Regions from separate parts of the Parabacteroides caeci genome, predicted to be linked through region 1. Evidence: riboswitches for the same ligand, from Rfam matches in the RefSeq annotation. Region 1 holds a riboswitch; the other holds the start of a gene.
What was found. Region 1 has a riboswitch for thiamine pyrophosphate ahead of NBH15_RS03955 (TonB-dependent receptor). Riboswitches for the same ligand answer to the same signal wherever they lie in the genome.
Positions count from the first base shown of each region.

Region 1 (16,338 bases):
TCGTTACTTGTACAATTGGGTACAGCATGCGTAATATGGCTATACGTATCCACTTGTTGCTCACGGTCCATAACGGACATTCCGCAAAGGGTTGTTTCTGCATATTCGCCGTTCAGTTCAATATAATAGTTGTTACGCGTAAGACCGTTATTCAAGGTAATACCGTTTACCAGGACATTGCTGGAAGCCTCCTGTTTCACATGGACCGAGGCAAAGCGGGAAGTGGAAATGCTGCTTTCTTCCAGATCATAGTAATCGAAGTAAGCACCTTCGCCGGCAAATATCTCAACGACCTGGGTAGCCAGGAATTTCACATCGTCTATACTATGATCGCAGATCAGCAATTTAGCTTCCGAACGCGGTTCCATAATAACCAGGATACGCCGGTTAGCCATCGCATCCACATCACTACGGAATATATTGATCAGCTGGATAGGACGTTCCACAGCCACACCTTCCGGCACATAAAGCACGAAACCATCCTGCGCCAGCATTGTGTTCAATGCGATTATACCGTCATGGCTACTTTTAGCAGCTTTTCCGTAATAGCGGGCTGCCACTTCCGGATATTTCTCTGCAAAGTTTTTCAAACCGCCGGCGTATACCCCCTCAGGTAAATGCGCTTTCGGCATCATCTTGTCATAAAAAGTATCATTCACGACAAAATACAAAGAAGTACTCAGGTTCGGGACATCACAACGGAATACGTCATAAGGATTGACCGGAATAGCCAGGCGGTTTATGTTCACCCCATAATCAGGAGCAAAAGCCTGCGCTACATCTGTATATTTATAATCTTCACTCTTTACCGAAGGAAAACCCAGGCGATCGAAATCAGCCAAAGCCTCAGCACGCGGAGCATTCATCACCGCAGCGCTATGACGGCACACCAGGTCCTCATACCGGGTAAAAAGATCGATATATTGTTGTTCGGCTCTCATCTCACTCATCCCCCATCTCTTTCTTGATCCAGTCGTAACCTTTTTCTTCCAGTTCGAGAGCCAGTTCCGGACCGGCTGTTTTTACGATACGTCCTTTGTATAATACATGTACCACATCGGGTTTGATGTAATCCAACAAACGTTGGTAGTGAGTAATCACGATCGCTGCATTTTCCGGAGTACGCAACTGATTGACACCGTTTGCCACGATACGGAGCGCATCGATATCCAGGCCGCTGTCCGTCTCATCCAGGATAGCCAGTTTAGGTTCCAGCATAGCCATTTGGAAAATCTCGTTACGTTTCTTTTCACCACCGGAGAAACCTTCGTTCACGCTACGGCTCGCCAGTTTGTTATCCAGTTCGACGATAGCACGTTTCTCACGCATCAGTTTCAGGAAATCGGTTGCGGAAACCGGTTCAAGACCGTTATATTTACGGTGCTCATTCAAGGCGGCACGCATAAAATTCACCATGCTTACGCCCGGGATCTCCACCGGATACTGGAAACTCAGGAAAATACCTTCACGGCTGCGGTCTTCGGGTTCCAACTCCAGCAGGTTCTTCCCGTTGAAGATCACCTCGCCCTGAGTTACCTCGAAAGCCGGATTACCTACCAGTACACTGCTGAGTGTACTCTTTCCCGAACCGTTCGGACCCATGATGGCATGTACCTCACCAGCCTTTACAGAAAGGTCGATACCTTTCAATATCTCTTTGCCATTCACGTTGGCATGTAAGTTCTTTATTTCTAACATATTTATAGTTATTATATATTATACTTCCCTTCTCCCGGCAGTTCCCCTTCCCGGATATAGGCAACAGATACGATAAGGCGACAGTGTGCGTTCTACCTATGACACACCGTGCGCGCTAATGTAGAACGCATCATGCGTCATAGGTAGGACGCACTGCGCGTGCTAGCTTAAGCGCATGCCTTCGCCTTAGCTGAGTCATCCAACGCTTCCCTCCAGGGAGATGGTCAGCAGCTTCTGTGCTTCGACGGCAAACTCCATCGGGAGCTTGTTCATTACCTCACGGGCATAGCCGTTTACGATCAGGCCGACGGCCTCTTCGACGGAGATACCGCGTTGCTGGCAATAGAACAATTGTTCTTCGCTGATCTTGCTCGTTGTAGCTTCGTGCTCCACCACAGCCGTTTCATTCTGTATATCGGCATAAGGGAACGTATGGGCACCACAGGTAGAACTCAGCAGCAGACTGTCGCACTGGCTATGGTTACGGGCACCTTCCGCACGCGGAGATACTTTCACCAGGCCACGGTAACTGTTCTGGCTATGACCGGCCGAAATACCTTTCGACACGATCGTGCTTTTCGTATTCTTACCCAGGTGGATCATCTTCGTTCCGGTATCCGCCTGCTGGTAATTGTTGGTTACAGCAACAGAATAGAACTCACCGACAGAATTATCACCGGCCAGGATGCAACTCGGGTATTTCCAGGTAATGGCCGAACCGGTTTCCACCTGTGTCCACGAGATCTTACTGCCTTCACCTTTGCACAGGCCGCGCTTGGTCACGAAGTTATAGATACCGCCTTTACCTTCTTTATCACCCGGATACCAGTTTTGTACGGTCGAGTATTTCACCTCCGCACGTTCTTTGGCTACAATCTCAACGATGGCCGCATGCAACTGGTTCTCGTCGCGCATCGGAGCGGTACATCCTTCCAGATAACTTACATATGCCTCATCGTCGGCCACGATCAGTGTACGTTCGAACTGTCCTGTATTGGCCGCATTGATACGGAAATAGGTGGACAACTCCATCGGGCAACGTACGCCTTTCGGTATATAAACGAACGAACCGTCAGAAAAGACTGCCGAGTTCAATGCCGCAAAGAAATTATCACGATAGCTCACTACGCTTCCCAGATACTGTTGTACCAGGTCAGGATGATGCAGTACCGCTTCACTGAACGAACAGAAGATGATCCCTTTCTCTGCCAGCGTTTCCTTAAAAGTTGTCTTTACGGAGACACTATCCATAACGGCATCGACCGCCATACCGGCCAGTTGGGCACGTTCGTGCAAAGGAATACCCAGCTTATCGAATGTCTTCAATAACTCCGGGTCTATTTCATCCAGACTTTTCGGACCTTCCTTTTTCTTCGGAGCAGCATAATAGATTATGTCCTGATAATCGATCGGCGGAATATTCAGATGAGGCCATGTGGGCATCTCCAGCGTCTGCCAGTGGCGGAAAGCCTTCAGGCGGAATTGAAGCAGCCAGTCAGGCTCATTCTTTTTGGCCGAGATGATACGGACGGTCTCCTCATCCAGACCGCGATGGATCATCTCCGTATCTATATCAGTAACAAAACCATACTTATAGTCGCTGCTCGTTACCTCATTTATTATCTTATTCGAATCTTCCATATACATTTATATATATTATACATCTTGCCGGATAACAAACCTTCAAGATATTTACTCTTTTCCCCAAAACAATTTATCGAAGTAAATGGTTGGAATAATCTCTTTAACCGGATTATAATAGTTGGATTCCACCTTAGCCTGACGCGGGATCAGCACGGATCCCCTATCTATGCCTTCGAGTGCATTCAGTATAAGACTGACAAATCCTAACATAAAACAAAGCCCGACCACTCCTCCTCCCAGATGGTTCAGCACACTGAGGGGCGTAACTCCGACAACCCGGCTCATGATCTCACCAGCCAGCATGATCACTCCCACGATCAGCAGGAAACCGGCCACATAACTAAGTATGGTCACCCCTTCAGGCGGAAACCAGTTCAGGGCGACGATATATCCCTTCAACCAGGCTGCCGCCTTCGAACAAAAAAAGATGGCAACAACCAGGGCTATAAGCGAAACAACCTGTTTGATGACTCCATCAAACAGGCCTTTCACAAATCCAATTCCTGCCAGACATACTAGTACAATGTCTAACCAGTTCATGTTTATAAAGTTTTCTTTATTTCAGTTTCTTCGTACGACTCGATCACGTCGCCGACCTGGATATCATTAAAGTTCGTAATATTCAAACCGCAATCCAATCCGGCCACAACCTCTTTCACGTCGTCCTTGAAGCGTTTCAACGATCCGAGTTCGCCGGCATAGATAACGATACCGTCGCGGATCAGGCGGATCTTGTTTGTACGCTTGATCTTACCTTCCTTAACCATACAGCCGGCAACCGTACCCACTTTCGTGATCTTAAATACCTGTTGTACATCCACATAAGCGGTAATCTCTTCCTTGATTTCCGGAGAAAGCATACCTTCCATAGCGCTCTTCACCTCTTCGATCGCATCGTAGATGATAGAGTACAGACGGATCTCAACGCCATCCTTCTCTGCATTACGGCGAGCCTGTACGGACGGGCGAACCTGGAATCCGATGATGATCGCATTCGAAGCGGCAGCCAGTACCACATCCGATTCGGAAATCTGACCGACAGCCTTGTGAATCACGTTCACCTGGATCTCTTCGGTAGACAGACGGATCAGAGAGTCGGACAATGCTTCTACGGAGCCGTCCACGTCACCCTTCACGATCACATTCAGTTCCTGGAAGTTACCCACAGCGATACGGCGGCCGATATCGTCCAGCGTAAGCATTTTCTGTGTACGGATACCCAGTTCGCGCTGTAACTGTTCACGGCGGGTTGCAATCTCGCGTGCTTCCTGCTCAGTCTCCAATACATTGAATGTATCACCGGCCTGGGGCGCACCGTTCAATCCAAGGATCAGAACCGGTTCGGAAGGACCAGCCTTTTCCACACGCTGGTTACGCTCGTTGAACATAGCCTTGATACGTCCGTGGTGTGTACCGGCCAAGACTATATCACCCATTTTCAGGGTACCGTTTTCAACCAATACGGTAGAAACATATCCGCGTCCCTTATCCAGGGATGATTCGATGATGGAACCGACTGCACGTCTTGTCGGGTTAGCCTTCAGATCCAGCAGGTCGGCTTCAAGCAATACTTTTTCAAGCAGCTCTTCAACGCCCATGCCTTTCTTGGCCGAAATATCCTGGCTCTGGTATTTACCACCCCAGTCTTCCACCAGGTAGTTCATATTAGCCAGTTCTTCCTTGATCTTTTCAGGGTTGGCATGCGGCTTATCTACCTTATTAATAGCAAATACGATGGGTACACCGGCAGCCGAAGCATGGTTGATCGCTTCAATGGTCTGCGGCATGACGGCATCGTCGGCAGCTACAATAATAATAGCGATATCCGTTACCTTGGCACCACGGGCACGCATAGCGGTAAACGCTTCATGCCCCGGAGTATCCAGGAAGGTGATACGGCGTCCGCTGGCCAACTTCACATTGTAAGCACCGATATGCTGCGTGATACCACCGGCTTCACCGGCAATAACGTTCGCTTTACGGATATTATCCAGCAAAGACGTTTTACCGTGGTCGACGTGCCCCATCACTGTTACGATAGGCGGACGTGCTACCCAGTCTTCTTCGTTATCGTCTTCTTCGTCGGCATTGATGGCTTCCACCACTTCCGCACTGACATATTCAGTCTTGAACCCGAACTCTTCGACCACGATATTGATCGTTTCCGCATCCAGGCGCTGGTTGATTGAAACCATAATACCGATACTCATACAAGTAGCGATAACCTTCGTCACAGGCACATCCATCATGTTGGCGAGGTCGTTTGCCGTAACAAATTCGGTCAGCTTCAATACCTTGCTTTCCTGTTCTTCCAGTTCCAGCAATTCATGCTCGCGTTTAACGGCTGCATCACGTTTATCACGACGGTACTTGGCACCTTTATTATTCTTATTTCCCTTGTTCGTCAGACGAGCCAGGGTTTCTTTGATCTGCTTCTGTACATCCTCCTCGCTTACTTCGGCCTTAACCGGCTTTTTCAGACGGGGTTTGCCACGGTCGTCGCGCTGATGCTGATTAGCGGGACGGCTGTAATTCGTACCCGGAGTGTTGTTCACATCCACACGGTCCTTCTTGATACGGTTACGTTTCTTTTTCGCATCCGCATTAGCTTCGCCCGGTTTAACAGGAGCTCCCGGCTTCACCGGTGCACCCGGTTTGGCATTCGGATCTTTCGGTCCTTTATGGAATCCCGGTTGTCCGGGTCTGTTATTGTTGTTGAACTTTTCGCGTTTATCATCGCGTTCTTTCCGTCTCTCTTCCTTTGTTTTCTTTTTAGGACGAGTAGACTGGTTCAAGGCATTCAGGTCAATTTTGCCGGTTACCTTGATATTCGACTCGAACTTCGGAGTGTTCAAACGGAACAAGCTACTGTCTTCCGATTCAGCAGAAGTCTGACCCTCTGCGGCCGTTTTATTCACTTCTTCAGAAGAGCTTGTCGTCGTTTCCGGCTTCACTTTAACTTCCGGTTTTTTCTCTTCGATTCTTTCTTTTTCCACAACTATCTCTTTTACTTCTTTTTTCTCCACAGGCTTTTCAACAGGAGCAACCTCCTGTTTTTCCTGTTTTGCAGGGGCTTCTGCTGTCTTTTTTTCAGGAGCAGGAGCAGAAACGACAACCGGTTGCGGTTCTGCAACAGGCTGCGGTTTGACTTCCGGCTGAGGCTTAACGACAGGCTGCGGTTCAACGACAGGCTGCGGCTTGGCTACTACCGGTTCTTCTTTCACTTCAGGAGTCTCCTGAACTTTTTTATGCTGTCCGTCCAGGTCGATACGGCCTTTCGTTACGATTTTAGGCTTGAACTCTTCCGGGATCACGGTCTTTATTTCCGAGGTCTTCTCTTCTTTCACAGAAGCGGCCTCTCTCTCTTTCTCTCTGTGAGGACGTTCTACCCTCGGACGTTCAAAACCACCCTCAGGCAGATCCTTTCCAAACTCTTTTACGAGCAAAGCATACTGTTCATCACTGATCCTCGTGTTGGGATTTGCATTCTCCTCAACAGGATGACCTTTCTTGTGTAGAAACTCAACAACCGTGTTGATCCCTACGTTTAATTTTCTTTGTACTTGTATTAATTTTATAGGCATATCTAACTTTGTCGTAATACTTTATTCCTGACTTTCATCTTCAAATTCGGCAGATAAGATAGCAAGTACCTCGTCGACTGTTGTTTCTTCAAGGTCGGCACGTTCAATAAGTTCTTCACGGCTCAAAGCAAGCACGCTCTTGGCCGTATAGCAACCGATATTCTTCAGTGCGTCGATTACCCAGCTATCAATTTCATCTGTAAATTCATCCAGATAAATATCTTCCTCGTCGGCTCCTTCCACATCACGGAATACATCGATCGTGTATTCAGTCAACATACAGGCCAGTTTAATATTCAAACCGCCTTTACCGATAGCCAGTGATACTTCTTCAGGACGAAGATAAACCTCTGCCTTATGTTCTTCTTCGTTCACTCGTATAGAGGAAATTTTAGCCGGGCTTAATGCACGCTGGATAAACAGCGACGCATTGGATGTATAATTAATAACATCGATGTTCTCGTTTCTCAACTCACGCACAATTCCGTGGATACGAGAACCTTTCATTCCTACGCAGGCACCTACCGGGTCGATACGGTCATCGTATGACTCAACGGCCACTTTTGCTCTTTCTCCCGGGATACGCGCGATAGCCTTGATCAGGATCAGGCCGTCATTAATTTCGGGAACCTCCAGTTCGAACAAACGTTGCAGGAACATTTTATCTGTACGAGACAGGATAATCTTCGGATTATTATTATAATTATCCACCTTTTGTACAACCGCACGTACGGTTTCACCTTTGCGATAGAAATCGGAAGGAATCTGTTCTGATTTCGGGAGCAGCAACTCATTACCCTCGTCATCCAGCAACAGGATCTCTTTCTTCCACACCTGATATACATCAGCTGCTACGATTGTACCTATTTTATCTTTATATTTAGCATACAAACTATCCTTCTGCAATTCAAGAATCTTTGAAGCCAGTGTCTGACGCAGGTTCAGGATGGCACGACGTCCGAAATCGGCGAAATGAACCTCGTCGGTCACTTCTTCTCCTACTTCACAGTCGGCATCGATCTTACGGGCCTCGGTCAACGTAAGTTGCAGATTCGAATCTTCCAGTTCGTCATCAGCCACAACCGTGCGGTTTCTCCAGATCTCGAAGTCACCTTTTTCAGGGTTGATAATTACGTCGTAGTTCTCATCCGTACCGAACATTTTAGCGATTACGTTACGGAAGGAATCTTCCAGCACGCTGATCATCGTATCCTTATCTATATTCTTCAACTCCTTGAACTCCGCAAGTGTGTCAATCATACTGATTGTTTCCTCTTTCTTGGCCATAATCTTTCTTTACTTGAATCTTATTAGGTATTTTGTATATTTTATCTCATCGAATGTATAGGATTGATCTTCCCGGACAGTAACTTTACGTTTGGCACCATCAGGTTTTACCTGCTTTTCAACGGTAACTACTGCACCGTTCTCGTCGGCCGATTTCAATACTCCGGTCAGTTTCACACCGCTTTTCAGCAGCATCTCCACTTCGTTCCCTATGTTTTTTACATATTGACGAAGCACTTTAAAAGGAGAAGTAACCCCTGCCGAACCGACTTCCAACTCGAAGTCTTCCACATCCCGGTCCAGATGCTCCTCTACATACCGGCTCAATTCCACACAATCATCAATGCAAACTGCCTCATCATTATCAATCTCAATAATAATAAGGTTTCCCGGCTTAACTACTACGTCAACCAAATAATTGTCGGAAGAAGCCAATTTTTCTTCAACCAACTGAGTTATTACTCCCTTTTCAATCATAAACATACTGTTAAGAACAAAAGAAGGGGACTACCCGCCCCCTCCTCATCTTCGCTTAATCGCCCGCAAATATACAAATAATCAGTGAGTTTTCAAACAAATACAATCTTTTTATCAGAAAAGTTCGTTTTGCAGCCTAAGATAAACTCTCTTTATCTCAATACCTAATATAGGTTACATCTTTTAGGAAATTAAAACAATGGAAGGATTCCGGTGAAAACATAAAAAACAAGGCAGAAAAGGGCTTTAATTCATTGATATATACCATAGTTCTAAAAGAACTCTATACAATTATTACAGTGCAAATATATGGAATAATTGTTTCAATATATTGCATTTTGTTTAAAAAAAATGATTGATAGTCCGTTTTTTAACATATCGCCAACAATTATGCCCCTAACTAACCGTAAATAATATTTTTTCATATCTCAATCCTAAAAATCGCGAAGATTTATTTATCAATATATAAAATAAACATTAAAGCGATACATATTGTTAAAAAAGAAAACATTGCACAACACGACCTTTTCAGGCAGTATAAATATCTTCCATAAATCACTATAGATATGTAATATAGCTACAAAAAAACAGCTCAGAGATTAATATTGAACCGCAGTAGAAGAACAATCTGTTATCCGGGAGTAAACTGTTAATTTTCTTCATAAAGCAGGGAAGTTGTGTTAAAAACAGGCGCTTTTTTCAATAATTCAGACATAAACGGACTAATTTTTTCATTCTGATATATCTCTGATTTTTTCAAATTCCAACAGGTCGAATACACACCAAGCCCAACACATGTTTATCAAGTTGATAATATGCAAATTAAACCCAGCTTATCAACATAATAAAAGCACGTGAGTTCTTTTAGGACTATGAATTCGTCAACTATTAAACGTCAGGATCTAAAGTTTTCTATACACATTTTAAACAAAATAGAGCAAAAGAAAAAGAAGGGGGACAAAGAGAACGCCTCATTTATTAATAAAATCAATTATTATGTTGAAAAACTTCAAACCTGTCAGCTTGATTCTTGTCGCAGGAGCAATGACACTTCCCGTAAGTGCATCCGCTGACTTTGCGCCAGAGAAGCATGAAACCGCGATTTCCCAGCAGAACGGGAAAGTTACCGGTACCGTAGAAGATGAATTCGGCCCGATCGCCGGAGCATCTGTAGTTGTGAAAGGAACCACAAACGGCACAATTACCGACACAGAAGGTAGTTTTAGCCTGAACGATGTAAAGAACGGAAGCGTCATCCAGATTTCTTTCATCGGGTATGCAACAAAAGAAGTGACATACACCGGTCAATCTTCCTTATCAGTCCTACTGGCTGAAGATACTCAAAAACTGGACGAGGTAGTCGTTACCGCCATGGGTATCAAGAAAGACGCCAAAAAACTAGGTTATGCCGTAAGTACAATCGATGCCGGAGAGTTGATCAAAACGGGTACTCCGGACTTCGCTACATCATTGTACGGTAAGGCTTCAGGTGTGCGCATCCAGGCAGCTCCGGGTGGTGGTACTTCCTCCGTATCCATCTCCGTACGTGGTCTGTCTTCTATCACCGGTACGACACAGCCGCTGATCGTAATGGACGGTGTGCCCATCCATAACGGCGACGCCAACAAAGACGGTTACTGGACTAACCAGCGTGTAGAATCCAACGGTATGGTGGACATCAACCCGGAAGATATCGAAAGCATCTCTATCTTGAAAGGTGCCGCCGCATCTGCCCTGTACGGATCTGAAGCAGCCAACGGTGTTGTGATGATTACCTCTAAAAGCGGTAAAGGCCAGAGTGGTCTCGGTGTAGACTTCAGTGCAAATGTCAGCTTTGACAAAGTAGCCTACATGCCGAGCATCCAGAAAGAATTCGGTCCGGGATACGACAATGCCCTGTTGGCCACCGCAAGTGAATTCGAACAGCAAACCGGTTTCCAGAATACCCGTACAGACCGTAACGGGAACCAGGTAATCTCTCCGCGTAATACCTATTATTCATGGGGACGTCCATACGACTATACCACCCAATTATACAATTATAACGGGGCAATTCGTACTCACGCGCCTATCGACCACAACCAGTGGAACGATGTTTTCCAGACAGGTATCAACCAGACTTATAACCTGGCTATCACCAACGGAACGGAAAAAGGCAACCTGCGTTTCTCCTATACCTATATGGATAATACGCCAACACAGTTGAACTCGCACAACAACAAGCACAACTTTGCTCTTTCTGGTAGCGCCAATATCCTGAAAAACTTAAAAGTGGATTACTCGGCGAACTATATGCGCCAGCATGTTAAAAACCGTGCCTACCGTATCAGCCGCTTGTTGACAAACTATGCAGGTATGTTCACCGGATATGATGACATCGCAGCAATGAAGAACAGCACTGTTACCAGTTTGGGATACATGAACGTCCCTTATACCAGCAATACACTGACACCCGATGAAGCCTGGGACTGGAATCCGGCCAACTATCAGATGTCTTCAGAGTATTTCTGGAATATCTTAGGTAAAGAACAGTTGGAAGACAATAACCGTTTCATCGCGAGTGTAACGCCAAGTTGGGAAATCATTCCGGGTTTGACCGCGCGAGGCCGTCTGTCAACAGACTTGACGTACAATGTAATTGAGAATAAGAACTCAACGGAAACGCCAAACGTATTCAGACAGCCGGGTAACTATACCGGAGCCTATACATTGAAAAACTCCAAGTATGAGATCTATTATGGTGATATCATGTTGATGTTTGACCGTACATTTGCTGAAAAATACAATGTTGCTGCAACCGCAGGTTGGTCTGCCCGCCAGGAAAGTCAGTTCGACACCTCAGTGAGTACCCGCGGAGGTCTGAGTGTTGAAAACTGGTTCCACCTGAACTCTTCCGGATTAACACCGGCAAATCCATCGATGAAAAAAGCATCGCTGTTAAAACAAGCCTTCTTTGCTACAGCTTCTTTCGGTTATGACAGTTGGGCTTATGTGGAAGGAACTGTGCGTCAGGAAAAAACATCTACACTGTACCCCGGATCCAACACATTCGTTTATCCTTCTGTGAACGGTAGCGTCATTTATTCATCTTTGCTGAAAGATAATAAACCCGAATGGCTGGATTATGGTAAAATTCGTCTTAGCTACGGTGTTGTAGGTAACGCCCCGGAAATATATAAAGCAGCTACCGGTTACAACCAGAGCGCTGTAGGCAGTTATATCTACAATCAGGTCCCACAGGCACTTGGAAACAATGAGATACAACCGGAACAGAAATACGAATTCGAATTGGGTTGGGAAAACAAGTTCCTCGGCAACCGTTTGGGCTTCGAACTTTCTTATTACCAGAATACAGTAAAAGACCAGATCCTTCAGACTACAACATCAGCATCTTCAGGAGGTACTTCCATCTGGATGAATGTCGGTGAATTAAAGAACGCCGGTGTTGAAATGTCTATGTACGGTACAGTTATCCAGACTAAAGACTGGAACTGGGATATTCGCGCCAACTGGTCATGGAACAAGAACGAAGTAACGAAACTGATAGACGGCATCAACTCTATCGACCATTCTACAGTAGATAACGGAGCCGCAGTGCTGCAATCCAGAGTAGGACGCCCGATGGGTGACTGGTATGTTTACGGTACGGTAAAAGACGAGAACGGAAACAAAGTCGTTGGCGATAACGGTCTGTATATCGTAGACTATACAGAACGCCAGAGAGCAGGTAACGCCATGCCGAAAGTTGTCGGAGGTATCAGCACTTCATTGAGCTATAAAGATTTCTATCTGGATGCCACTATCGACTTCCGTATTGGTGGTGACGTACTGAACTTGCCTTACCAGTATATGACCGAACTCGGTATCCTGGATTGTACATTGGATAACCGTGATGCTTCACGTGGCGGTCTTACCTGGTATGCAGACGGAAACGACCTGTCAGACCCTTCAAAACGTCATTTGACAGACCAACCTGCCGGATCTACAGTAAACGGTAACATGGTTTACGATAACGGTGTAATCCAGCCGGGTGTTAAACAAGACGGTTCTGAAAACAAAACGATCATCACTGCCGGTGAATCATATTACAACCAATACGGTTGGGGATATTCCGGAAACATCACTTATGAAAACGCAATACAGAAGAATTCATATGTAAAAATGCGTGAACTGAGCCTTGGTTACAGATTACCGAAAAACATCACTTCCAAATTCGGTTGTAAGAACCTGATGGTTTCCGTATACGGTCGTAACCTATTCTACTTCTATAAGAGCCTGAAAGAATTCGATGCAGAATGTACAGACGGTACAACCTGGATCACGCAGGCACAGATTGGTGGTTCAACAGCCACAACACGTTCATTCGGCTTCTCATTACGTGCAAGCTTCTAATTGACGAAAAATAATATAGAATATTAAAATTGAAAGATTTATGAAAAAAATATATGCACTCGCACTTGGATGTGCTGCCCTTCTGGCAACGTCTTCCTGTAGTGACGACAAATTCACGGATCAATATCAGGACCCGTCAAAGACACAGACGGTATCATGCCCGGCCTTGATGGTTGGGGTATGGCAAGCCTCTAATACATGGATGAATCCAGTCTATTACAGATATTATGTATCTTCCACTACTTCCGGTCTCTTCTCTGGAATAATCGGTCATACAAACAGTAAAGACCGTTTTGCCGGTACCGGTCAGGGGTATTTCAACGAACGTTGGAGAAACTTTTACAACACTGTCACCCAGTATAGGGTATTGGAAACCGAATTCAATAACCTTCCGGAAGAAGAAAAAGAAGACTATCGTATCTTCTATCTGCTGGGACGTACAGTAATGGAAGAGCAACTTTATGAAGTTTGTTCCGCCTGGGGTGGAGTACCATTCTCTGAAGCCGGCACATTATGGGCAACAGGAGACGTAGAAGCTTCCAAACCCAAATACGATTCGGATATCGACTTGTATAAAATGATCCTGAGCGACCTGGACGAAGTCAACACATACCTCAACGGACGTTCGCTTACAGCCAATGCCAGTACTTACCTGAATGCAGAAGACTATGTGAACAACGGTGACATCACCTTATGGCGTAAATATGTGAATTCCCTGCGTTTACGTGTAGCTACTCACCTGGCTTCTAACGGCGACCTGGTAAGTGAGGCACGTGCTGCGATTAAAACGATGTTGGAAAATCCCGGTACTTATCCGATGGTAGATCTAAACTCTGATAATATCACAGTGACACAAACCGACGATGACCAGTTCGATTTTGACCGTGACCTGCAAAACGCAATCGAGAATTCAACTTACAACCGCATGTCCGGTCCAATGCAACGTGCACTGAATGCCAACACCAATAATCCGGACCCACGTTTGGAAGTCTTGTATGACAGCAACTGGAATAACGAATATATCGGCCTCGATCCGTCTGAAACACTCACGGAACAGGAAACGAATATGAGTATCTCTACGCATGGTACGGCTAAATATTACGCAGCCCTGGATACATCGACCTTCACCCGTAACCCCGGATTCCCGGGACTCTGGATGACAGCAGCCGAAGTTGCTTTCATGAAGGCGGAAGCCTATGCCAACAACTGGGCTACCGGTAATGCCAAGAGCGAATATATCAACGGTATAAAACTTTCCACTGAATTCTATTTCGATTTGAATTCAACCGGTACCTATCGTGACGCGCTGACACCTCCTTCTACGGCTGTAGTAGAGGCATATGCCGAAACACAATGGGATGCCAGTAACCCGCAGAAGAGCATCCTAACACAGCGCTGGATCCATCACGGTGCCATTCAGGAATATGAAGCATGGAACGTTGTCCGCCGTACCGGATATCCGGAAATCTATTTCAAACGCGACCCGCAGTCTGTCGCAACTCCGCTTCCTCTGGACCGCATCCAGTATCCGTCTGACGAAAAGGACTATAACTCAGCCAACCTGAATGCCCATCTGGGAGGTAAGGAAGACAGCTGGTACGCTCCTTTGAACTGGATGAAGAGCAATTGGTACACCACTATTGAATAACAAATAAACAGAGAGATATCCACAGTAAATAATTACAACATAATTGATGGAAAATTGTGGAGTCGAAACCGCCCCGAAGTGATTCGCGGCGGTTTTTTCCATTTGTACAATTCCCTGACTTTCCCTATCTTTGCTCCCCGAATACAAAGGGGTGCTTGCCACGTACCGATACAGTACGTGCCGCAGGCTGAGATTATACCCATATTACCTGATACGGATAATGCCGGCGAAGGGAATTGTAAAACATGGTATACTTCTTCACACAACACACCTCTCCTATTCATTTATCAGGTTTTTAAACATTAAGGTAAAAAGGATGAAAAGTGTATTGATTATTTGTGCCGGATCTCTGGCAACATTCGCAGCAGCGGGAAACCGTCCCGACCCTGTCGATTCTCTCAAAATTTCACGTGACTTATCACTGGACGAAGTAGTCGTCACCGCCACTAAAGTAGCCAAAGGTACTCCGGTGGCTTACAGCGAAGTATCCAAAGACGAACTCAGCCGTAAAAACGACGGCCAGGGTATCCCCTACCTCATCTCCCAATCCCCCTCCGTCATCATGACTTCGGACGCCGGGACAGGTATCGGCTATTCGGGCTTCCGTATCCGCGGCACAGACGCCAACCGCATCAACATCACGGTCAACGGCGTACCGGTCAACGACTCCGAGTCGCACACCGTTTTCTGGGCCAACATGTCCGATTTCGCATCTTCCGTCGATAACATACAGATACAACGGGGAGCCGGGACATCGACCAACGGAGCCGCCGCCTTCGGTGCCACCGTCGCCATGCAAACGCAAAAGCCGGACCTGAAACCGTATGCCGAATACAGCCTTTCGGCAGGTTCGTTCGGAACCGTCAAAAACTCAGTCAAAATAGGAACCGGGGTACTCCGGGATCATTTTGTTTTCGACGCCCGCTACTCCAACGTCCAAAGCGACGGATACATCGACCGGGCGACAGCCAATATGCACTCTTATTTCGGTTCTGCCACCTATTACGGCGATAACACCCTGATCCGCTTCCAGACATTCGGCAATATAGAGAAAACGTATCAGGCCTGGAACGGTGTCCCTTCCATTTACCTGGACAGCGACCGGACCTATAACCCTTGCGGAGAATATGAAGAGAACGGCGTTAAAAAATTCTACGACAACCAGACAGACAATTACCGGCAGCAAAACTACCACCTGATGGCAAGCCAGCGACTGAGCGACCTGTGGAATATGAACCTGACTCTCCATTACACACATGGAGAAGGATATTACGAAGACTATAAGCCTAATGAAGAATTTACAAAATATAAACTCCCCGAGTCTTATATCAACGGGAAAGGCGACACAATCGTCAGTTCCGACCTCGTCCGCCGCAAATGGCTGGACAACGACTTTTACGGTGTCGTTTACAGTGCGAACTATCGCTCCGAACGTCTCCAGATAAGCTTCGGTTCAGCTGTCAATAAATATGTAGGCGACCATTTCGGCCGTGTCATGTGGGTCAAAAATGCAGAAGCACTCCCCTCGCCTGACTACGAATATTACCGTAACAGAGGGAACAAACTGGATTATAACTTTTACGTAAAGGGTAACTACCGGTTCCACCC
Region 1 covers NZ_JAMOKT010000005.1:52,125-68,462, forward strand. Annotated here, with positions in the region: gene sufD (Fe-S cluster assembly protein SufD) at 1-950, opposite strand, end outside; gene sufC (Fe-S cluster assembly ATPase SufC) at 943-1,698, opposite strand; gene sufB (Fe-S cluster assembly protein SufB) at 1,894-3,339, opposite strand; gene NBH15_RS03925 (CvpA family protein) at 3,391-3,882, opposite strand; gene infB (translation initiation factor IF-2) at 3,885-6,926, opposite strand; gene nusA (transcription termination factor NusA) at 6,948-8,213, opposite strand; gene rimP (ribosome assembly cofactor RimP) at 8,223-8,690, opposite strand; gene NBH15_RS03945 (SusC/RagA family TonB-linked outer membrane protein) at 9,687-13,082, shown strand; gene NBH15_RS03950 (SusD/RagB family nutrient-binding outer membrane lipoprotein) at 13,123-14,730, shown strand; TPP riboswitch at 14,868-14,983, shown strand; gene NBH15_RS03955 (TonB-dependent receptor) at 15,047-16,338, shown strand, end outside.

Region 2 (16,338 bases), on a different contig from region 1:
ATGCGACAGGCTTCTACAATATCGAGTTTCATGTAGACATTTATCCTGAAAAGGAGTGGACCAGCAAATTGACTAAGGCGGGATTGATTGAGAAGATGGAAGACGACCTCGCTATCTATCTGGGCGTAGACTTCAACTTCTCCCAACCTATCACCGATAATGTGGAAGAAGCTGCCAGTGGCGTGAAAGGTTCGATCGCTGTAAAAGTGTTCGGTAAAGACTTGTACGAGTCGGAAAAGAAAGCCGTCGAAGTCTTTAAAGTCCTGGAAACCGTCGAAGGCATCGAAGACCTGGGAGTCATACGTAATATCGGACAACCGGAACTGCGTATCGAACTCGACGAATCGCGCCTGGCCCGTTACGGAGTGGCAAAAGAAGATGTGCAGTCCATTATCGAGATGGCGATAGGGGGTAAGAGCGCCTCGTTGCTTTACGAAGACGAACGGAAGTTCAATATCATGGTACGCTACGAATCAGCCTTCCGCCGCAGTGAGGACGAGATAGGAAAGATATTGGTTCCGGCCCGCGACGGGACGATGGTACCCATCAAAGAGTTAGCCGATATCCATACGATAACCGGCCCGCTGATTATCTATCGCGATAACCATGCCCGTTTCTGTGCCGTTAAATTCTCCGTCCGTGGCCGTGATATGGGTACGGCAGTAGCCGAAGCACAGCAAAAAGTCGACCGGCAGGTGAAGTTGCCGGAAGGCTATACCTTGAAATGGACGGGTGATTTTGAAAACCAGCAGCGTGCTACGAAACGACTGGCACAGGTGGTTCCGGTGAGTATTGCCATCATCTTCGTCATCTTGTTCGTGCTGTTTGGCAATGCCCGCGATGCCGGATTAGTGCTGTTGAATGTACCCTATGCGGCGGTGGGAGGGATTGTCGCCCTTCTGCTTACCCGCTTCAACTTTTCGATTTCGGCAGGTATCGGTTTTATCGCGCTGTTTGGTATCTGTATCCAGAACGGGGTTATCATGATTTCCGATATAAAAGGTAATTTGAAAAACCGCACACCTTTGCCGCTGGCTGTAAAACAAAGTGTGAAAGACCGTGTCCGCTCCGTGCTCATGACGGCTTCGATGGCAGCTATCGGACTGATGCCTGCCGCCCTCAGCCACGGTATCGGATCGGAAAGTCAACGCCCGTTAGCTATCGTCATCATCGGCGGACTGATAGGGGCTACTTTCTTCACGCTCTTTGTCTTCCCGCTTATGGTGGAAGCCTTTTACAGCCGGATGCTGTATGATAAAGATGGAAAGTTATTACAGCGTAGATTGTAAATCGTATATTTGTAATCTGAACGACATAAATAGCAAATCAGATGGCTAAGATATTATTGGTAGAAGATGAAGTGAATATCGCCTCTTTCATAGAGAGGGGGTTGCAGGAGTTCGGTCATGAAGTAAGCGTGGCTTATGACGGTATGGCGGGTTGGGAGTTGTTGCAGAAAGAGAACTTCCAGCTTTTGATACTGGATATAATCATGCCCCGGATGAACGGGTTGCAATTGTGCCGCCAATACCGTCAGTTGTACGGATACCAGTCGCCTGTGGTTATGTTAACGGCGCTGGGTACGACAGACGATATCGTTAACGGTCTCGATGCCGGTGCAGACGATTACCTGGTCAAACCTTTCAGTTTTCAGGAACTGGAAGCACGTATCAAAGCTCTTCTGCGGCGGATTGGAGCGGAGACAGCCACGGCTTCCTTGCGTTGTGGCGACCTAAGTCTCGACCCGACCAGTCACCGGGCATTTCGTAACGGTACGCCGATAGACCTCACGGTCAAGGAATACCGCCTGCTGGAATATTTCATCCTGAATCAGGGTACGGCCTTGAATCGCCTCACCCTGCTAAAGCATGTATGGGATAAAGATTTCGATACTAATACAAATGTAGTCGATGTCTATGTGAATTACCTTCGCAGTAAGATAGACAAGGACTTCGACCATAAGCTGATTCGTACCGTTGTCGGTATCGGTTATATGATGGAAGCATGAAAACAGGGAATAAGATAGCCTTCTTCTATACGGCGATGACGGTGGGTATCATTGCCCTTGTCACGATTGCCTTTTACTTTATTGCGACAAACTATATCAGCCGCCTCTATTATTCTTATTTGACGGAAAAGGCCTATGCAACAGCCGAAAAGCATTGGGAGAAGGATGAAGTGGACGAAGAAAGTTATGCCCGGATACAAAAACGGTATGAAGAGACTTTACCCGTTGCCACCGAGATATTACTGAATGCGGACAGTGTGGCAGAGACGCATGTAACGTTGGTCCGTTATATGACGGAAAAAGAGATTGAACGGTTATATAGGGGCGAGGTAATCACTTTCCATGAAAAGGAAAAGGTCGGAGCAGCACTTTATTATCCGGATAACGAGGGTAATTTTATTGTCCTTGTTATCTCCAACAACCAGTATGGCGGGGATATCCAGCAGCGTATCGGTTGGTTGCTGCTGGCTTTGATTGTTATAAGTGCGGTACTGATTTATTTTGTCGGAAAGCTCTATGCAATCCGTATGGTCGACCGTATTGACGCTGCTTATCAAAGTGAGAAGGCGTTTATCAGTAATGCCTCACATGAACTGAACAATCCGCTTACAGCCATACAGGGAGAGTGTGAGATTAGTTTGCTGAAAGAACGTACTCCGGCAGAATACCAGTCCGCATTAAAACGCATTGCTTCGGAAAACAAGCGCATCATACAGCTGATGAAGCATTTACTTTTCCTGTCGCACGGGGATAAAGAGATACTTAAAAATGCGACCGAGACTATTATGCTGGCCGATTTCCTGATGCAGTTTGTCGATAACCGTATCAAGTTCACGACAGATACTTTTGCCTTCTGCCTGACGGCAAACCCTCATTTATTAAAGATAGCCATCAGTAATATACTGAATAATGCCTGTAAATATTCAGGGGAAGAACCGATCGAGATGCGTTTGATGGGGTCGGTCCTCGAAATAAAAGATACGGGAATTGGCATTCCGATGGAAGAATTGGAGCGTGTCTACCAGCCTTTCTACCGTGCCTCCAATACCCGAGAGTTTTCCGGACATGGTATCGGACTTAGTTTGTCATTGCGCATACTGACGACCTATGGGGCTAAAGTTACGATTGATTCGGAGCTGAATAAAGGGACAAATGTTATCATAGACTTTGGATAATAATAGTTCTCCTCTCATTTGTTTATTGGAAAAGAATCTTTATCTTTGACGCAATGTTTAACAACTAAAAACTTCGTAACTATGAAAATGAAAGAAAGGACAGGAAACTATTTCCTTGATATCTCTAAATTAATATTTGGAGGTATTATTCTCAGTGGCATTGTGAGTGAACCTATAAACAGATGGGTAATGTATACTCTGGCTACTTTTTTCTCATTATTTTTAATGACAATGGGATTTGTTATACTTAGTAATTCGGATAATAAAGAAAAGGAGAATTAATTATGAATATATATGTATATATCACAGCATTAGGGATGGTTCTCATTGGCCTGTATTTTGTTTGGCGGGAGAATAAAAGAGAGCGCAAAGCCGAACAAAAAAAGCAAGAGTGTAATAAGCAACAACCTGAAGATTAAGAAACGCGAAGAAAACAAAGACATTAAGAAGGCTATAGAGGCTTTTCATCCGGTCCGGCTAAGTAATATTTAGCCGGACCAGTTATTTTCAGGTCTTCGGGACGTACTCCTTCCGCTTCTTCGGGAGTTATCAGTCCGCGGTCGATGAGACGATTTATAATTACATTATAAAATTCAGTATAATATGGTTTTAACTGTAATCCGTCAAAGCAATACCGGACATGTTTCGGTTTGGGGATTATGCTGGCAAGGAAGATACATTCTCCCAAAGTCAAAGCCGAAGGTTCTTTGGCAAAGTAGAAATGCGAGGCTTCGGCGGCACCATAGATAAGCGGTCCCCATTCAACGATATTCAAATAGACTTCAAACATACGTTCTTTGGTGGTAAGACGGTTACTTTCTATCAACCAGACAATCAGCATCTCTTCCAGCTTACGGGCAATCGTCTTATTGCGGCTCAGGAAAACGTTTTTCACCAGTTGCATACTCAGCGTACTTCCGCCACGGGCAAAACGCCGTTCTTTCAGGTCGAGAATCAGGGATTCACGTATCGCGCTCGGAATAAATCCGTTGTGATGAAAGAAACCGGCATCTTCGCTCTGCATAATAGCTAAAGGCAGATAACGGGATACGGCCTGGAAAGGACGGAAAGAGGGATTGCTTTCGCCAATCTTAAATGTACGGACTGGCTCTCCGTTTTCATAAGCCGTATATTCAAACGGCTCATTCATCTTCCTCAGGTCGGTGTTTCCGTATTGGACAATCCGGAAGTTACGGGCAGTAAGCGATGACTCCAGTTGCAGGCTGTCCAACAGGGCTAAATCCATGTCTAATAGGAAATGATACGACAAAGTACCGTCAGCCCTCAATCCTTCCAGGTTGTAGAACAGACCTCGGGGTAAGGAAGCGAACAAATCATTGGCAGGAAAATCCTGTTTATTTACGGAAGCTATAATATGCCAGTCCTGATTTTTCTCAGTCTTCAGATAGGGATGGAAATCCAGCCGGTTGAAGTTGATTAGAGAAGCGCTGTCCAGCTCCAGATAATTCTTTCCGATATTCACCAGGCAGTCGAGCGTGGCCCGGTCCAGTAGAACCGTATCGGGAGAGATACGTTGTTGATGAAGTGTCAGGCCGCTGATATGTGCCTGTCCCCGAACGGTATGCAGGTCACTCTTTTTCTGTATCTGCTCCAGTTTAAAAGCCAGCGTGTCAAACTGTATCTGTGCTCCCCAGCGGTAATTCAGGAAGGGGAGGGTAATCTTTGTATTCTCCCGGGCATGCAGTCGGGCCTCTATTTTCTTTTCTTTGTCCTGTAATGAACCTTCGCAAACCCACTCGCTTTGGATACCGTTTTCCGTACTTCGTATTCCGGTGGTGAAATTATTGTCTTTTATCATCAGGGAAGGAATCTCAATAAGAAGTTCGTCTCCTTTATTCTGATAAGAGACGCTCAGGTTTCGTAAAGTAGCGTTATCGGGAAGCAGTTTGAAGAGCAGGCCAAATATTTTGCCTGTTCTCTGTGCAAAATTCCGTTCAGCCCCGGATTGAACAGGAGCTTCCGGAGCTGTTGCTCCATGATACAGAAATTCAAAATTTGAAGTATTGTTATTCTTTATGAAAGAGACATTCAAACCCTCCGCCTCAATGCTTTTTACCGATATCTTAAAAAGGAAAAGTTCGGAAAGTTCCAGTTTAATCCGGAAAGAACGGCTTTGCAGGAAAGTATCTGCATCCAGCGGGATTACAGATACTCCATCGATTTGTATACCGCTCAGGCCGAGCATATGTATATCGTCATAATGAATGGATAACCGGCGTGCTTCCTCTATCTTATCCAGTTTACGGTCTATATATTTCCGTACGAACAGATTCCGTGCGGAAAACAAAAGAAGTACCAGAACAGTTAAAAGAATGACACCTGTTGCAATTCTTTTCCTAACAGGTTGATGCATAATTTCTTTTCGTTTAAAACGGGGTAAAAGTAATGCTTTTTCTCAACATTCGATATGTTTAATCTGTTTTAATAAAAAACAAATAATATGTCATACAAGATTGCATTTTTTGGAGCTAAACCATACGATATAGCTTCTTTCGATAAAGTAAATGAAAAGTATAATTACGATATCAAGTACTTTAAGGGTCACCTTAATCCGAACAACGTTGTCCTGACGCAGGATGCCGATGCTGTCTGCATCTTTGTGAATGATACGGCCGATGCGGCTGTTATAGATGCGATGGCCGATAACGGGGTCAAACTGTTGGCTTTACGGTGTGCCGGTTTTAATAATGTAGACCTGGAAGCGGCTAAAGGTAAACTTCCGGTTGTCCGTGTGCCGGCTTATTCTCCTTACGCCGTAGCCGAATATTCCCTGGCTCTGATGCTTTCGTTAAACAGGAAAATCCATCGTGCTTATTGGCGGACACGTGACGGCAATTTCTCGCTGAATGGCTTGATGGGATTCGACATGCACGGAAAGACCGTCGGTATTATCGGTACCGGAAAGATTGCCAAGATATTGATACGGATATTAAAGGGACTGGGTATGCATATTCTTGCTTACGATGTTTATCCGGATTATAAATTCGCGGAAGAGGAAGGAATTACTTATACGACGCTGGATGAATTATACAAAAATTCGGACATTATCTCGCTTCACTGCCCGCTGACGGAGCAGACCCGTTATATCATTAACGATGATTCAATCGCTAAGATGAAAGACGGCGTAATGATTATCAATACCGGCCGTGGACAGTTAATTCATACGAATGCCCTGATTGAAGGACTGAAAGAAAAGAAGATTTCGGCAGCCGGATTGGATGTGTACGAAGAGGAAGGGGGGTACTTCTATGAGGATAAATCCGACAAAATTATTGACGACGATGTGCTGGCGCGTCTATTGTCTTTCAATAATGTAATTGTCACCTCTCATCAGGCCTTCTTTACCAAGGAGGCAATGCATAATATTGCGGAAACGACCTTGCAGAACATCGAAGATTTCCGTCAAAACCGTCCTCTAGTGAACGAAGTTATTCTGTAAACAGACTATTTTTTATCGCTGATTTATTATAATTTTGTGGCCATTGTCCGGTGTGAGCCAGGCAATGGCTTTTTAAATTTAATAATTATGATAATAGATAATCAGACAGGACTTGTATTGGAAGGCGGAGGGATGCGTGCCACTTTTACGGTCGGAGTATTGGACTGTTTTATGGACCACAATCTCTGGTTCCCTTATACGATAGGGGTATCGGCAGGAGCCAGTAACGGCATATCCTATGCGTCCCGGCAGAGAGGACGTTCGCGTTTCGGCAATATAGATTTATTGAAAAAGTATAATTATATCGGTCTCCGCCATTTTCTGCGCGGCAAGGGATATATCGATATGGAATATTTATTCTATGTCTATCCTGATAAATACTATCCGTTGGATTACGATACTTATTTCAAATCGAAAGAACGTTTCGTGATGGTTACCAGCAACTGTCTGACCGGGAAGGCGGAATATTTCGAAGAGAAGAAAGATAAAAACAGGCTGGTAGATATTTGTTGTGCCTCCTGCACGTTGCCGGTTCTTTGTCCGGTTGCCTATGTGGACGGCGTCCCGATGGTCGATGGCGGAGTTTGTGATGCTATTCCTATCCGAAGAGCTATTGATGACGGTTTCCGGAAAAATGTGATAATCCTCACAAGAAATAAAGGATACCGTAAAAAGGATAAGAACTTTTATCTGCCGGGATTCATTTATAAAAAATATCCGGCCATACGGGAACAGCTCAAACTGAGGTATAAACGTTATAATGAAGTACTCGATTATATCGACCAACTGGAAGCCGAAGGTAAAGCATTCGTGATTCGTCCTGAAAACAAAATAGAGGTAAGCCGGACCGAAAGTAATCCGGAAAAGCTGGAGGCGTTATATAACGAAGGGTATACATTGGCGGCAAGGTTGTTTTCAGAAAAAAAAGTAGCAGTCCGGTAGCCGGACAATCGTTTTTAAAGAAAAAAGTAACTGTCCGGAAACCGGACAATCATTTCTGAAGAAAAAAATAGCTGTCCGGAAGGCGGACAACCATTTCTGTGACAAAAAGTAATCGTCCGGAGGGCGGACAGTTATTTTTGTCAAAAAAAATGATCGGCCGCCCTCCGGACGATTGTTTTTTTATCTAAATGATATTTTCCGGAGTGTCATTTCGATTGATTCCATTCATAGTTTTTTTTATTCCTTGCACTCTTTATGCAGGTCTTTACTTAAACGCATGGCGCAGAAGTTCGGACCGCACATCGTACAATATTCCCCGTCGGTAACAGCGCTTTCCTTATAATATTGCAAAGCCCGTTCCGGGTCGAGTGACAGGTTGAACTGGTCTTTCCAACGGAAATCAAAACGTGCCTTACTTAAAGCGTTGTCACGGACCTGTGCTCCGGGATGGCCTTTTGCCAGGTCGGCGGCATGGGCAGCTATCTTATAAGCAACCACTCCGTTGCGTACATCTTCTTTGTTTGGCAATCCCAGGTGTTCTTTCGGTGTTACATAGCAAATCATAGCTGTGCCATACCAGGCAATTTGCGCGGCACCGATAGCCGATGTAATATGGTCGTATCCCGGGGCGATATCCGTTGTCAACGGGCCTAATGTATAGAACGGAGCACCGTGGCAGGCATATTGCTGTTCTTTCATATTCTCATGAATCTTGTTCATCGGGACATGGCCCGGACCTTCGATAATAACCTGAACGAATTTCTCCCAGGCAATCTTTGTCAATACGCCCATCGCATGCAGTTCGGCAAACTGCGCTGCATCGTTGGCATCATAGATGGAACCGGGACGAAGACCGTCGCCGATAGACACAGCAACGTCATATCTGCTCAGAATATCGCATATTTCTGCAAAATGGGTATACAGGAAGTTCTCTTCATTATGCAGCTGCATCCATTTAGCCATAATGGAACCACCACGCGAAACAATACCTGATAAGCGGTTCGCTGTCAAATCGATATGTTTTTTCAATAGTCCGGCATGAATGGTGAAATAGTCCACACCCTGTTCAGCCTGTTCAATCAATGTATCGCGATATACTTCCCAGTTCAGATCTTCTACATTTCCGTTCACTTTCTCCAAAGCTTGGTAAATAGGAACTGTTCCCATCGGAACCGGACAGTTGCGGATAATCCATTCACGTGTCTCGTGAATATTGTCACCCGTCGAAAGGTCCATCAGGGTATCGCCACCCCATTTACAACTCCACACCGCTTTTTCAATCTCTTCACTGATACCGGAAGACAATGCCGAATTACCGATATTGGTATTTATTTTCACCAAAAACTTCTTACCGATAATCATCGGTTCCGCTTCCGGATGGTTGATGTTGGACGGTATGATGGCACGTCCGGCAGCAATTTCTTTACGGACAAAGTCGGGAGTGATATAAGATTTCAGTCCCAATGCTTCGATTTGCTGGTTTTCACGTATGGCCACATATTCCATTTCCGGAGTGATGATACGCCGTTTGGCATAATACATCTGGGTGATATTCTTACCTTCTTTGGCCCGGTAGGGAAGGTGACGTTTCGGAAAACGTATCTCATCCAGACTTTTATCTTCCAGACGGGCACGGCCATACTCGGAAGACAACTCGCTCAGTTGTTCGATATCCTTACGTTTCGAACACCATTCTTCGCGGATACGGGGAATACCGGCATTTATATCTATATTTATTTTAGGGTCGGAAAAAGGACCGCTTGTGTCATAGACAATCACCGGATTGTTTTTCTTAAAAACTTGCTCTCCGTTTTCGTCGATAGTGACGGTATCCAGAAGTTTGATTTTACGCATACCCACTTTTATCTTGTTGATTTCGCCCGGGATATATATCTTTTCCGATGCGGGATAGGTAATACGCATGTTTTTCTTGCTTGCCATTACAGTATATTTAATATTTATTTATCTCATTAATAAAACGACGGGTCTCTTCTACGGGGTCTTCTGCATGGATGATGGCTCCCGATACGGCTATTCCGGTAATTCCGGTCTCCATTAACGGGGCAACATCTTCCAGGCAGATTCCTCCGATTGCAAATATCGGAATTTTATAGCCAGCCTCCTTACATTGCTGCACTATTTTTCTGTATCCTTCCAGACCGAGAACGGGACTGAGTTTCTTTTTCGTTTCCGTATAACGGAATGGCCCAAGGCCGATATAGGAAGCTCCTTGTCCGACAGCACGCTCGATATCTTCAAAGGTATTGGCGGTGGCGCCGATATAGAAGACTTCGTCCGGAAATAACTGCTCTTTTGCCATTTCCCATGCGGCGGATACTGATATATCTTCTTTCCCCAGGTGAACAGCATTCGCCCCGCATCTCAAAGCAATCCGTGCATTATCGTTTATACAATAGATACATTTGTTTGTATGCTCATTGATTAGTTGCCCGATTTCCCTGGCTGCAAAGATATTCATGTTCCCTTTCATCCGTAGCTGTACCCATGAACAACCGCCGTCAAGAACCATTTTGACTTCTTCCCGTTCTGTGTATTTAGAAGTACCGTGGGTTATAAACATCAGGCGTTCACCACTGCCTTGTGGAATAAATTGTCCTTTATCTTCGTGCTTGCGCAAATGATATTCTATTGCCATATATCCAATTGTTTGTATCGTTTTATTATAGATGTTTCGTTTGTTACAGAAGGGTCTTTGCCCCATAAAGCTCCCAGAATAGCGGCTCCTCCGAAATGTAAGGAAGCAATCAGCGGAATGTTCTTTTCTTCTATTCCGCCCAGGGCGATTACCTTTTCGTTGATTATGCCCGAAGCTGCCGCCTCCCGTAATGTCTCTATCGGAAAGCCGTTTCCGTATCCCTCTTTGGATATACTTTGAAAGATGGGACTCAGAAATACATAATCCAACTGTTTGTTATCCTGTACTTCCTGCAAGGAATGGCATGAACGGCTTATGCTTCCGGTAAAACCTTCCGGCAGGATATTATTCCGGCTGTTCAAATGGATGCCAGCCAACCGGTATCCGGCTGTGAGTTCAAAATGTTCGTGCAATACAATCCGTGAATGATATTCGGCAGGGATAGCGTCCAGTAAGAGACGAAACCTGTCGATGTCACTCTGGGGTTTGCGCAGATGCAAGCGCTGCATTCCCTCCCTGAACAAATGGGTTATTATCCGGCTTTCCCCTTCAAAAAAGAAAGGAGTTGTGATTACGAACAGTTTCATACGATCCTTTTATCTCTTTATCTCTGTTTTTACTAAAGGAACCGGAGCGAAGAAATGGTTCAAGGGACCATGCCCGTGTCCTGTCCGTACATCTTTCCCTTCTGTAATTGCTTTTGTTATATATTCTTTAGCCAGTCTGACGGCATCAGGCAGGCTTTTACCTAAAGCCTGGTAAGCGGCAATAGCGGAAGACAACGTACAACCGGTGCCGTGGCCGTTGAGCGTAATTACAGTTTCCGCCGAAAGCCGGAGAGGGGACGCTTCCGATACATATAATATATCAGTCATCTCTTTTCCTTTTAAATGTCCTCCCTTCATTAATACGGCATGACAACCTAAAGACAGCAACTTCTCTGCCGCCAGGCACATCTCTTTTTCGGAAGTTATCTTCATTCCGGACAGAAATTCAGCTTCATCGATGTTGGGTGTGACCAACGATGTCCGTTTGAACAGTTCGCGGACAATGATGTCTATGGCATCATCCTGCAATAATTTGTTACCGCTGGTCGAAATCATCACCGGGTCCAGGATAATACGCGACGGTGAATAAGTATCGATTGCATTTACGACGATTTCTGCCGCTGTTTTATTATGCAGCATTCCGATTTTGACTGCATCGATGGTAATATCTTGAAAGACCGCATCCAACTGGCCTTTCAAGACTTCCGGAGAGACGGCTTGTATGCCTCTGACACCTTGTGTGTTTTGGGCCGTAATGGAGGTGATTACGGAAGCTCCGTAAACTCCCAATGCCGAGAATGTTTTAATATCTGCCTGTATCCCGGCTCCGCCACCGCTGTCGGAACCGGCAATGGTTAACGCAGTCGGATAACGATAAAATGTATCTGTTTTCATATTCACATACCAAAGGGGGGAAAAGCCTTGTCTGTCTTTCCTACGGCGGCATTACCCGCATCAGGTTCACAGGGTATAATCTCAGCCCGTTTACAGTATGGCACCCCTTTTCGTGCACAAAGGTAGAAATATTGACAAGAGAAAACAAAAGTGAATTGTTAAATTTAAGAGTGAATTGATAGGTTTAAAGAAATAATCCAGTATATTTGCACGTACAATTCCGGTTATAACAGCTTTTCATCCGGGTTGTATTTCCTTTTGCCATAATAGTCATAAATAAACAAATCATGTTGACAAAAACAGGCTTGTATGTTATTACTGGTGGACCTGGAACGGGTAAAACATCATTAATTGAAGAACTTAAAATTGTTGGATATCAAACAGTAAAAGAAGTAGCACGAGATATTATCAAAGAACAACAGCTACAGGGTGGGAACGCATTACCCTGGAAAGATACCGGTTTATATACCAGTATGATGCTGGAACGTTCCGTTGAATCATATCTGGCTCATAAAGAAAATGAAGGCATATTATTTTTTGACAGAGGAATCCCTGATACACTGGCATATGCAAGGTTGATTGGGTTAACCGACCGGAAGGAAATAGAACTGGCCGTCGATAAATACAGGTATAGCAGGCAGGTATTCATACTTCCTCCCTGGGAAAATATATACCATACGGATAAAGAACGTAAACAATCATTTAATGAAGCGATAGATACATATAATGTAATGAAAGATGTCTATAAAGATGCAGGATATACGTTGATTGAAGTCCCGAAACTTCCCGTTACGGAAAGAAGGAATTTTGTTATTAGTAGTATAAATTCATTTTAAAACATCTATTTTGGGTCTTTTAAATGTGATTTGTTGTCAATTGGAATATAATCGGTTCAATTTGGAACATTCATAAAAAAGAATCTGTTATAATTTTGCGGAGTTTAACGAGGGAGTTAATAATAATGGGGAAAAAGATTGTTTTTATTCTGGCATTTGTTTTGGTTGCATTTGCATCAAAAGCCCAGAACACTATAATAAGCGGAATAGTAACGGACTCTATCACGGGAGAAACGTTACCATATGTTTCAGTCATACTGAAGGGTACAACTATCGGAACGACAACCGATGATGACGGTAATTTTTCATTAACCACATCATCTAATGCACGGACTCTGTCTGTCTCATATCTGGGATATGCCGAAAAAGAATTGAAAGTGGCTATAGGTAAGAAGAATTATTTTAAAATTCCTTTGGCCCCTTCCAGTATTGATTTGGGTGAAGTCATTGTAAAGCCGAAGAAAGAGAAGTACAGCAAGAAGGAAAATCCGGCCGTGACTTTTGTTAAAAATGTGATTGACTCCCGGGAGAGTAATGATCCTCGCAATCATGACTATTTCAGTTATAGTCAATATGAAAAGATGATTTTTGCGATGAATGATTACCAGCCGAAGCCTAAGAAAGAGAATGGAAAAGGCGGGAAATTCGACTTCCTGATCGATTATATCGATACGCTGGATATCGGAAAGACTATTCTACCCGTTTCTGAAAAGGAAAAGGTGGAAGGCATCTTTTACCGTAAAGATCCTAAAGTAGAGAAAAGGGTTGTGCTGGGAGCAAAGGCTGCCGGTGTAGATGAGATATTTTCTCGTGATGGTATGCAACAATTCCTGGGGGAAGTATTCCGGGAAGTCGATATCTTTAAGAATGATATTCCACTGTTCCTGCAACGTTTTGTGAGTCCGCTGTCCACAATAGGACCTAATTTCTATAAATATTATTTGCTCGACACATTGGAGGTGAACGGACAGCAGTGTGTAGACCTGGGGTTTGTGCCCTTCGTATCGGAAGGATTTGGTTTTACCGGACATCTGTTTGTTACACTCGATTCTACCTTCTTCGTACAGAAAGCTATTTTAAATGTACCGAAGAATATCAACCTGAACTTTGTCAGCGGAATGACGATCGAACAGACATTCAAAAGGACAGAAGATGGTACACGTATTATTACTAAAGATGATATATCCGTAGACTTTAAACTAACGGAAAAATCCAAGGGTATGTATGCCCGAAGATTGAACATATACAGCGATCATTCCTTCCTTCCTCCTGAAAATCAGGAGATATTCAAAGAGAGTGCCCCTGTGATAACTTTACAGAACGCTTATAAGCAACCTGAAGATTTCTGGGATCTGAACCGCCCGGAAGAAGCCGGAACACGAAAACAGAACACGGTTGAAAAGCTGATGGCCAAACTACGTGCCGTTCCCGTTTTCTATGTTACGGAGAAAATCATTACGATCCTTACTTCCGGTTATATAGGGACTAGCACGGACCCTGTAAAGAATAAGTTTGAGTTCGGACCGGCTAATACCTTTATCAGTGGTAATGCAATAGAAGGTGCCCGTTTTCGTGTTGGGGGAACAACAACTACTGCTTTCAGTAAACATCTTTTCCTGGAAGGTTATGCTGCCTACGGAACCACTGACAGAAAGCTGAAATATGACGGATTAATTGAATACTCTTTTAATGACAAGAAAGAATACCGTAAAGAATTTCCGGTTAATTCTATCCGGTTGCAATACACTTACGATATCAACCAGTTGGGACAGCAGTATATGTACACCAATAAGGATAACCTTTTCCTTGTCTGGAAGCGACAGAGAGATACCCGGGCTACTTATCTGAGGAATGCTGAACTGGCTTATTACCGGGAACATTATAACGGAATCGCTTATGGTGCGACTCTTCGTAACAAAAAAGAGATTGCAACGGATTATGCGGTTTTTGACAGGATCGAAGCAGATGGGCATATTACGCCGGTCAAGTCTTATTCGATGACGGAAATGGAATTCAAATTCCGTTATGCTCCGAACGAGAAATTCTATCAGACCCGTAATTATCGTTATCCGATCTCCTTTGATGCTCCGATAATTACATTGAACCATATCACAGCCCGAAAAGGTGTGTTAGGGGCCGATTATACATATAACCGTACCGATTTGGGTATTCAGAAACGTTTCTGGTTCTCAGCCTTCGGATATGTCGATATTATCGGTAAAGCAGGTAAGGTGTGGGACAAAGTTCCTTATCCGTTATTGATATTGCCGAACGCGAACTTATCCTATACAATCCAGCCTGAATCATACACCAATATGAATGCGATGGAGTTCATCAGCGACGAGTATGCATCCTGGGACATTACTTATTTTATGAACGGACTTCTTTTGAACCGTCTTCCCCTGATAAAGAAACTGAAATGGAGAGAGGTTCTTTCATTCCGTGGAATGTATGGTCATCTGACCGATAAGAATAATCCTTATTATGGCGGCAAAGATTTGTATTTGTTCCCGGAAGGTTCTTATACATTGGGTAATACGCCTTATATGGAAGCCGGAGTAGGTATTGAGAATATCTTTAAGTTCCTTCGTCTCGATTATGTCTGGCGTTTGACCTACCGCGATAATCCGGGTATTCAGACAAAAGGTGTACGCTTCTCGATGAAGCTGTCGTTCTAACGAACACACTTGCGAACCGAAATAAAAAACATCCGTCGTCATTTACTCTAACTAATGACGGCGGATGTTTTTTTATGCAGTCCCCTCAGAATTTCCTAAGCAGGAAACGCTGGTTTCCTAGTAAGGGAACTACAGTTTCCCAGGCAGGAAATTACAGTTCCCTGGGCAGGAAACTAGAGTTTCCAAATGAGGGAATTACGAGGAAACTGTAATCGATTGACAAATAGCTTACTAAGGCCAAAATGAGGATTCGGTTAAAATGCCTCTGTCATGTTCATATAAACCTGAACTCCATCCAGTCCCGGCTCTTTACCGATGTCGAGTCTGAAGTTCTTGCCCGGTTGCATTTGCACACGTAATCCGGCACCGAAATTCAACTTCCATTTATCCCAGTCGAATGGGGTGTCACCGATTGTTCCGGTTCCCATCCAGGCAACAAAACCGCATTTAGCCCAGAAGTTTCCGCTTTTGTATTTTGCCGGCGAACCGAACATATGGCGGTATTCCAGTATACCATAGGCCATGGATTTATCCCGGTATTTACCCCAGTAATATCCGCGCAGGTCGAAGGGCGAACCGAAAGAGGGTAATTCGGAGTAGGGGACATCTCCCATACCTATCTGGCTTTTAGCGATCCATGCCAGGGTACTTCTCGGGCGGAATACATTCACAAAATGCCGGTATTCAAGTTCCAGTATTTCGTAGTTATAGGCACCTCCGAGATATTTTCCGAATGCTTTCATATTTCCGCTTAACAAGACGCCTTTTGTGGGGGTGGCGACATCGTCTCTTGTGTCGTATTGAATCAAACCTCCGATTCCCACGTTCAGATATTTCCGTTTGAACTGATTGAAATAGTAGTCTTGCTCTATCACCGGATTTATATCCGATGCATTTGTAAAGTTGATATCGAACAGTCCTCCCAGGTAAAAATGCGGACGGATTTCCCAGACAAAACGGGGATATATCTGGAAATAACTTCTATGGTAACGGGTTGTCGAGTCGCTTCTGTCTACATGTTCTATAGTTTCATAGCCTTTGCCGTAATAATGGGCCGGTTCGTTCCTGTATCCGTAGCTGGCATAAATACGGAACTTATTCTGGTTAAAGAAGAAAGTTCCGGCTCCTGCCACCACGATCG
Region 2 covers NZ_JAMOKT010000030.1:22,446-38,783, forward strand. Annotated here, with positions in the region: gene NBH15_RS15490 (efflux RND transporter permease subunit) at 1-1,289, shown strand, start outside; gene NBH15_RS15495 (response regulator transcription factor) at 1,331-2,008, shown strand; gene NBH15_RS15500 (sensor histidine kinase) at 2,005-3,183, shown strand; gene NBH15_RS15505 (DUF6722 family protein) at 3,265-3,465, shown strand; gene NBH15_RS29230 (hypothetical protein) at 3,468-3,602, shown strand; gene NBH15_RS15510 (biosynthetic peptidoglycan transglycosylase) at 3,635-5,557, opposite strand; gene NBH15_RS15515 (2-hydroxyacid dehydrogenase) at 5,645-6,643, shown strand; gene NBH15_RS15520 (patatin-like phospholipase family protein) at 6,731-7,585, shown strand; gene thiC (phosphomethylpyrimidine synthase ThiC) at 7,823-9,526, opposite strand; gene NBH15_RS15530 (thiamine phosphate synthase) at 9,537-10,241, opposite strand; gene NBH15_RS15535 (thiamine phosphate synthase) at 10,232-10,828, opposite strand; gene thiD (bifunctional hydroxymethylpyrimidine kinase/phosphomethylpyrimidine kinase) at 10,838-11,683, opposite strand; TPP riboswitch at 11,704-11,801, opposite strand; gene NBH15_RS15545 (AAA family ATPase) at 11,971-12,519, shown strand; gene NBH15_RS15550 (DUF5686 family protein) at 12,645-15,197, shown strand; gene NBH15_RS15555 (BamA/TamA family outer membrane protein) at 15,452-16,338, opposite strand, start outside.
Region 2: it holds a riboswitch for thiamine pyrophosphate, as region 1 does, so the genes downstream of both, thiD (bifunctional hydroxymethylpyrimidine kinase/phosphomethylpyrimidine kinase) here and NBH15_RS03955 (TonB-dependent receptor) in region 1, are expected to answer to the same signal.